DNA from 2 places in the Lysinibacillus sp. FSL K6-1151 genome. Region 2 is predicted to be linked to the other one. Evidence: riboswitches for the same ligand, from Rfam matches in the RefSeq annotation. Region 2 holds a riboswitch; the other holds the start of a gene.

Region 1 (3,964 bases), 310 kb from region 2:
TCATATGATCAATTTGCAGGTAATAGTAGTGAGAAAACATGGCTTTTTGCTATTGCCAAAAATGTAGCGATTGATCATTTTAGAAAGCAGGCTGTACGCCAGAAGCATTCACTTGATTTCTTTGACTGGGAAACGGAACAGCTCCATTCAACCACACCATCACCGGAAGATATGCTACAGGCCAGTGATGAATTTATGCAAGTAGCGTCAGCACTGGAAAACTGTACAGGCGACCAAAAAATGGTCATTATTATGCGCTATTTTCAGGATTTATCGATTGCAGAAACTGCTCAAATATTAGATTGGACAGAAGCTAAGGTAAAAACGACCCAGCATCGAGCCATAAAATTTTTAAGGCAACAGCTACAGCCGATTAGAGAACAGGAGGCGAAACGGCAATGACGCATAAGCCATTTGATGATGAGCAGCTTGAACATGTATTGAACAATGCCCCTAAGCTTTCTGACCACCGTTCAAAAGAGGACATATTAAATCGGTTAATGGCAGATGCTCGCTTGCAGGATAACAGTTACCTTCAAGAAGCGATACAACAACCAAAAGAGGATGAACAAAAGCAAAGCAATTCCTCCATCCGAGAAGAACGAACAACACGATCTAAGCTTCGTAAAATGCCAATTTTTATGAGCATTGCAGCAGTTTTTGCGTTAACGATACTTGTAGGCTCAATGGTCATGAATAATGATGTTGGACATAAAGATCAAGCTAGTACTGCCGATACGGCTACCTATTCTACTTTACAGGAAGATCTTTCTCCAAAGGAGGCTGCTACGCAAGACGAAGCACTCCAATCTCCTATCGTAGCAGAGCATGAGCGCATGTTATCTTTACGGTCATCTGTCTATGAGGAAGATGTGAAAGATGCTGTCGTTTTCCGTATTGGCTTAGCAGGGCGAGATGCGGAAAGTGTACCAATGACGTATGTGATACCAAATGAGCGAGTAGCAACGGATTTTGGAACAGAAAAACCTTCTACTTTACAGATGTATGAAAAATACGCGCCTCAAATAGATGAGAAAGCTAAAGGATTTACTGATTACCATCCTTACAAAGGTGAGCTGAAGGAGAAGGACGATAAGCTTGTCCATGTGTTGCCAAAGGACAATAGCTATGATGTTGCTTCTGCTACTGTCAATGAGTACAAAGGAACTTTGGAGGATACATTCTCTGATTCTGAATATACAGAAGTTGAGATTCAAAATGAAGATGGAACACCTTATGAGTTTTCTCAAGAAGGTGAGCCAAGTCCACCTATGTCATTAACGAACGCCAAGCATTATAATTATTATATATATCAAGATGGTACAGGTGCAGAATATTTATCACCAGATTTCCGTCAAACATTTGCAAATGTCACAGAGGCGCTCACACTGATGAAAAATAAAAATGATGATGTCTATGTGTCGGTTGTTCCTGAAAACGTATCATATACGGTCACAGAGGAAGCAGAGGGCGTAGTCGTTACATTTGATCTCCCGCTTGATTTAACATCAATGGAACCGATTCGTGCCACACAACTGATTGAGGCCATGATGTTAACGGCTGCTAGCTTTGACCAACAATTACGCCTAAATAATGTTGTCCAAGAAAGCTGGGAGGGCTTTGATTTAAAAATGTTTTTACCAAAGCCTGTAGGGCCAAATAAGCAATATATGCCTTAGTCAAAGAAAATAACAATAAGAAATGGAGCATTCCTGTTCGGTGAGGATGCTCCATTTTTTTTTACAATGCATACAAGTCTAATAGGTTTTTTGAGCAGAACTATTTACTTTTTGTTGATAATTCTTTATAGTAAAACTGTAGTATAAAATAATAGTGATTCATCTTCGGGGCAGGGTGAAAATCCCGACCGGCGGTAATAGAGTGCTAAACCGTTAATGTTTATTCATTAACTCGAATGGTTTAGGCAAAACTCTTTAGCCCGCGACCTGTGCAAATTTATTTGCATGGCTGACTTGGTGAAATTCCAAGGCCGACAGTTACAGTCTGGATGGGAGAAGATGGAGGTACGATCGTCATTCATTGTTATGAAATGAACTATGACCGAGCGCTTTTTTTGTATGGCTTTTAAAATAGTGCTCAAAAAATAGTTTAGATTGACGCTTATTCGTCATGCCTTTCTCCCTTGTGCTTTTTAATGCATAAGGGTTTTTTCATGCTAACAATTGAAAGATCGTCACCTTTCTTCTTGCGAGATTGAATCAGCAAAGAGGAGAGAGTTTTCTATGAAGAAAAATGTTAAACTTCAATCGTTTATTACGATTGGTATGCTGAGCAGTATTTCGTTTTTATTAATGCTTTTTAATTTCCCAATACCGCCGTTCCCAGCATTTTTGGAAGTGGACTTTAGTGATATGCCTGCATTAATAGCGGCCATCACAATGGGACCTGTAGCTGGTATTTTAGTAGAATTATTTAAAAATGTGTTGGATTGGATTTTCTCGGGTACGCCAACAGGTGTGCCAGTAGGGCATATTGCCAACTTTACAACAGGCATTTTATTTATTTTGCCAGTTAGCTTTATTTTTAATCGTTTTAAAACGACTGCTGGTCTTGTTGGAGGTTTAGCGACAGGAACAGTCGTGATGGCAGTAGGAATGAGCGTTTTGAACTATGTTATATTTTTACCGATGTACACATATTTCCTTGGTATGGAACCTGTTGTAGGTGACTCCCTTTATAAAATGATCGTCGCTGGAATTTTACCATTTAATATTGTAAAAGGTATTTTATTAACAGCTATTATGGCGTTTTTATTTACTACAATGCGCAAATGGATCGACCGCCAGCGCTCTATGTATATAGCAAAATAATGGACCATAAACCTCGAGTAGTTAGCTCGAGGTTTTTTTGTGGGAAGAAGTGATGGGACGAATAAAATTAGAAAAAAGTAGTAGAAAATGCTCGTGCTCTAGTGCTTTATTATTATAATCTAGTCGAAGAACACATTTTCATGTAGAATAGAGGGGAGTTTAGAAAGTTTGAGGAGTTTGAAGAGATGAGTGAAAAAAAGGGACAGTGGTCTAGTAAATTAGGATTTATTTTAGCATCAGCGGGTGCTGCGATTGGACTAGGAGCAATTTGGAAGCTACCGTATGTAACGGGGCAAAGTGGTGGAGGTGCATTCTTCCTAATCTTTGTGTTATTTACGTTATTAATAGGGTTGCCAATGCTATTGTCCGAGTATGTTTTAGGGCGTGGTACACAATCGGAGGCGGTAACCGCGTATAAAAAGGTTGCTCCGACAAAACCAGGATGGGCTTGGATTGGCCGAATGGGTGTGCTAGGTTGTTTTTTATTATTAACATTTTATAGTGTTGTTGGAGGTTGGATTTTTATTTACAGCGGGCTAGGCGTCGCTGGTGCTGTGATAGATCCTGCGATTGATCCAGCTGCACTATTTGGAAAAATTATAGGTACACCTTGGATTACGCTAGTAGGTTTAGCTTTGTTTACATTAGCTAACGTACTCGTTATTTCATTAGGTGTACAAAATGGTATTGAAAAGGCGAATAAATGGATGATGCCGTTACTCTTTGTGATGTTCATTGTTCTGGTTGTGCGTGCTGTCACATTAGATGGCGCAATGGAGGGAGTGAAATTCTTCTTATGGCCTGATTTCTCAAATATTACTGGTAGGGCATTATTAGAAGCGTTAGGACAATCATTCTTTGGATTAGCTGTAGGATTTTCTTGTCTTGTTACATATAGTTCCTATCTAAAAAAAGATGTCAGCCTTCCAAATTCAGCAGGTTCTGTTGTGCTCTTAACCGTGCTTGTATCATTTTTAGCGGGTTTAGCAATCTTCCCTGTTGTGTTTGCCTTTGATTTAGAGCCAGCCGCGGGACCGGGCTTGTTGTTCATGGTGCTGCCGACAGCTTTTAGTCAAATGCCGTTTGGAGAATTATTTTTAGCGATGTTTTTATTGCTATTTTTATTTGCTACA
Region 2 (3,964 bases):
GACCGTTTTCACCAGTTAACCACATCACGACAGAGCTAATGATGAGTGCCATAACGGTTCCTAAAAGTGTAGACACAATAGCTGCATACGTTTTCGTGTTCAAGCCGCTAATCAGTAACAACGAAATGATCGTAAATAGAAGAGCGCAAATACCACTGATGACTAACAAGCTCAGGTTACCATGTTTCACATATAAATCTAACGCGAATGATAAAATCAATGCATTAACAATTAAACTAATGATGGAAAACAAGCCTTGTCTTTTTCCTATAAGGAGTAAGACAAAAATAAAAATCCACGCAATCATGAGAAGGGTTTGATCTCGTTTTAAATCGAGAATGGTCCCAGTTAGCCCTGACTGTGATGCGTGATTATCTATGGAGACAAAGATTTCATTGCCCACTCGGTATTCTTGATCGAAAGCTCCAGAGGCGGAATAGTCATTCGTCAAATGGATGGATTGCCCTTTATGTGGTCCATTTTGTATCACGGCTGTAATATGCTGTGTAAATAAATAATCATCATTATCATACATATCTGTCATTGGTTCTGATTCTGCTACATCAGCTTTTATCACCTCAGCAATCGGTCGATCATAAAATGATTCATTATGATGAACGAACACAATCGAAAGCACGCAGCAGAGCATTAATAAGGCATAGAAAATACCTTGCTTCAATGGGATGTTTTTAAAAAATAGCAAGTAAATGACCTCCAAAGTGCTGGACTGAATTGTCACTTGTAAAGGAACGTTTTAGTGAAAGGGAAGTTCCATGCACAGTTTAAATGTTATCAGTTTAATGATTTCGTTTACATTTATCAAGTCATTGTTATATTAAGCTGAAGACTCCCTTGCTGACGAGTGATTAAACACCTGATAACACCATCAAAAAACGCCGCCTCCTGTGGCAATAATATTGCATGTTGCCTCAATGCCTCAGGCGGACGTCACAAACGCGAAAAACCTGGATGCATTGTTGATCTGCTATAATTCTTTTTGAAAAATTTTTAAAAAGAAGGATGGATAATAGAATAAAATAGTGTTATCGTAAGATTAGCTAAATAAAAAATCCTTCAGGGTAGGGTGAAATTCCCGATCGGCGGTGATGAAGTAATTCAAAGTCCGTGAGCGCAAGCTGATTTGGTGCAAATCCAAAACCGACAGTTATAGTCTGGATGGGAGAAGGGTAAAAATGCGAGCTTTTTAAATTGATTGTAATTTAGAAGGTTTATTTTCCTATGCATTTATTACACTACTTCCCACAAGCTTGTTGGGAAGTTTTTTTATTTAGTGCCAATCGAATAGAAGATGTTCTTCGGGGTAGGGTGAAATTCCCAATCGGCGGTGATGAAGTAATTCAAAGTCCGTGAGCGCAAGCTGATTTGGTGCAAATCCAAAACCGACAGTTATAGTCTGGATGGGAGAAGAACAAATGAGATGATAGTCTATGGAAAAAATAGTTTTCAATTAGGCTTATTTGTTGATGTCTTATACTCCCAAACCCCTTTGCTGAAAGGGGTTTTTGTTTTTTATCGATAGCTAGAGCTAGAGAAGGAGGAGACGGATAAAACTAGAGAAGTGACGGATAGACCTTCGAAACTGATGGATAAGACTTCAAAAGTGAAGGATAGAAGCCTAAATCAATGAAAAGTAGGTGATGGAATGTTTACAGGGCTTGTAGAGGATATTGGCATTTTAAAAGCCATGCAAAGCGATAGGGACAGTATGAAAATAACAGTTCAATCAGCCAAGATAGCAGAAGATGTCAAGCTTGGAGACAGTATCGCGGTTAATGGTGTTTGTTTAACGGTGACATATTTTACGGAACAGACGCTTACGATGGATGTGATGCCTGAAACAGTCAACGCAACCAATTTACAGCAGCTCGTGGTAGGGGATTCCGTGAATTTAGAGCGTGCCATGCCTGCTAATGGGCGATTTGGCGGTCATTTTGTTGCTGGGCATGTGGATGGGGTCGGTAAAATTTTGCGCAAACGTCCAGTAGCCAACGCAGTCTATATCGATATCGAATTGTCAGAGGAACTAACCAAATTTTGCATTCCAAAGGGTTCTATTACGATTGATGGCACAAGCTTAACCCTTTTCCATGTTGACACGAACAGTGTCACGATTTCACTAATTCCCCATACGTACAAAGAAACCGTATTAGGCATGAAGAAGGCTGGAGCGATTGTGAATATCGAAACAGATTTAGTTGGTAAATATATTTTACAGCACCTGAAAAAAGGGCAAGCAACACCAACCATTACGAGAGATTACTTAGCGCAACATGGTTTTTAACAACTGAACGAGGAGATGACAAAAGTGCTATATGCAATTGAAGAGGCCATTGAGGATTTAAAGCAAGGCAAAATGATTGTAGTGGTTGATGACGAGGATCGGGAAAATGAAGGAGATCTTCTGGCACTCGCTGAATTCATGACACCAGCAACTATAAACTTTATGGCAACCTATGGTAGAGGATTAATTTGTACACCGATTTCACAGCAGCTTGCACAACAGCTAGATTTACATCCGATGGTTCAGCACAATACGGATAATCACCAAACAGCGTTTACCGTAAGTATCGACCATGAGGATACAACGACAGGAATTAGTGCCTATGAACGAGCATTTACGATACAAAAAATGATTGAAAAGCAAGCAAAGCCGATTGAGTTTCGTCGACCTGGTCATGTTTTTCCGCTCATTGCGAAAGATAATGGTGTTTTAGAGCGAAGAGGGCATACGGAGGCGACTGTCGATTTGGCGAAGCTTTGTCATAGCGTGCCAGTGGGTGTTATTTGCGAGATCATGGGCGATGATGGTCATATGCTACGCTTTGAGGAATTGATAAAGTACGCAGCACAGCATGACTTGAAAATGATATCAATAGAGGCACTTGTAGCTTACCGCAGTCAATTGCTGACAACTGAAAATAAAATTTCTATTTAAAAAGGAGAAAGAACAATGGGTCAAACATTTGAAGCACAATTAATTGGAACGGGTTTAAAAATTGCAGTTGTGGTAGGTCGATTTAATGAATTCATCACAAGCAAATTATTGGACGGTGCAATGGACGGCTTAACACGACATGGTGTTGATGAAGCGTCTATTGATGTTGCTTGGGTTCCAGGAGCTTTTGAAGTTCCTTTTATTGCGAAACAACTAGCAGAAACAAAGAACTATGATGCCATTATTGGTTTAGGTACGGTTATTCGCGGCTCCACAACACACTATGATTATGTTTGTAATGAGTCAGCAAAAGGTATTGCCAATGTATCGTTATCAACCAATGTACCTGTTATTTTCGGTATTGTGACGACGGAAAATATTGAGCAGGCGATTGAACGTGCTGGTACAAAATCTGGTAATAAAGGATACGATGCTGCCATGTCTGCCATTGAGATGGCTAATCTAAAGAAAATGATTGGATAATGACCAAATGTTTCTTTGAATATTTTGCACATCCATGGGAAAAATATGCTTAAGTGTATTTATTGAAGGTAATCGTTTTTCATAAATGTACTAATCTGGAGATGGCTCAGTAGGAGATGAGAAGTATTTCATCAATGGAACAAATGATCAATTTGAAAATGTTGAAATCACTATTTCAACGCTCTGCTGATGTGATTTTTCAACAATATAAATTTCAGCAATATACAGTACATTTGATAACTTGTGATGCAATGATCAACGAACAAATACTTCAGACGGTAGTTGTTCAGCGAGTCCAATCCTTATTAAGTGATGTCGCTGATGACATGTTAGAGGAACAAATCGACCAGCATTTACACATTCCCTATTTACAAAAGGTTTTAACGCAAGAGGATGCCATAACAAGAGTCTATAAAGGGCATGTATTATTGTATTTTGAAGAAAATCAATTACTATTTTCTAGTGATATTTCTAAAAAACCGAATCGAGAGCCCGGAGAAACATCGCTAGAATTAGTGGTCAAAG

What was found. A riboswitch is a leader RNA that binds a small molecule or an ion and turns the genes downstream of it on or off. The one in region 2 is predicted to bind FMN.
Region 1: linked by a shared signal. The riboswitch ahead of MHI04_RS06075 (ECF transporter S component) and the one ahead of ribE (riboflavin synthase) in region 2 are both predicted to bind FMN.

What each region holds. Positions count from the first base shown of each region.
Region 1 covers NZ_CP152040.1:1,287,833-1,291,796, forward strand. The annotation lists gene sigX (RNA polymerase sigma factor SigX) at 1-402, shown strand, start outside; gene MHI04_RS06070 (RNA polymerase subunit sigma) at 399-1,679, shown strand; FMN riboswitch at 1,837-2,024, shown strand; gene MHI04_RS06075 (ECF transporter S component) at 2,244-2,831, shown strand; gene MHI04_RS06080 (sodium-dependent transporter) at 3,017-3,964, shown strand, end outside.
Region 2 covers NZ_CP152040.1:1,597,661-1,601,624, forward strand. The annotation lists gene MHI04_RS07555 (YibE/F family protein) at 1-703, opposite strand, end outside; FMN riboswitch at 1,067-1,192, shown strand; FMN riboswitch at 1,309-1,434, shown strand; gene ribE (riboflavin synthase) at 1,664-2,302, shown strand; partial or broken gene ribB (3,4-dihydroxy-2-butanone-4-phosphate synthase) at 2,327-2,917, shown strand; gene ribE (6,7-dimethyl-8-ribityllumazine synthase) at 2,972-3,439, shown strand; gene MHI04_RS07575 (spore germination protein) at 3,574-3,964, shown strand, end outside.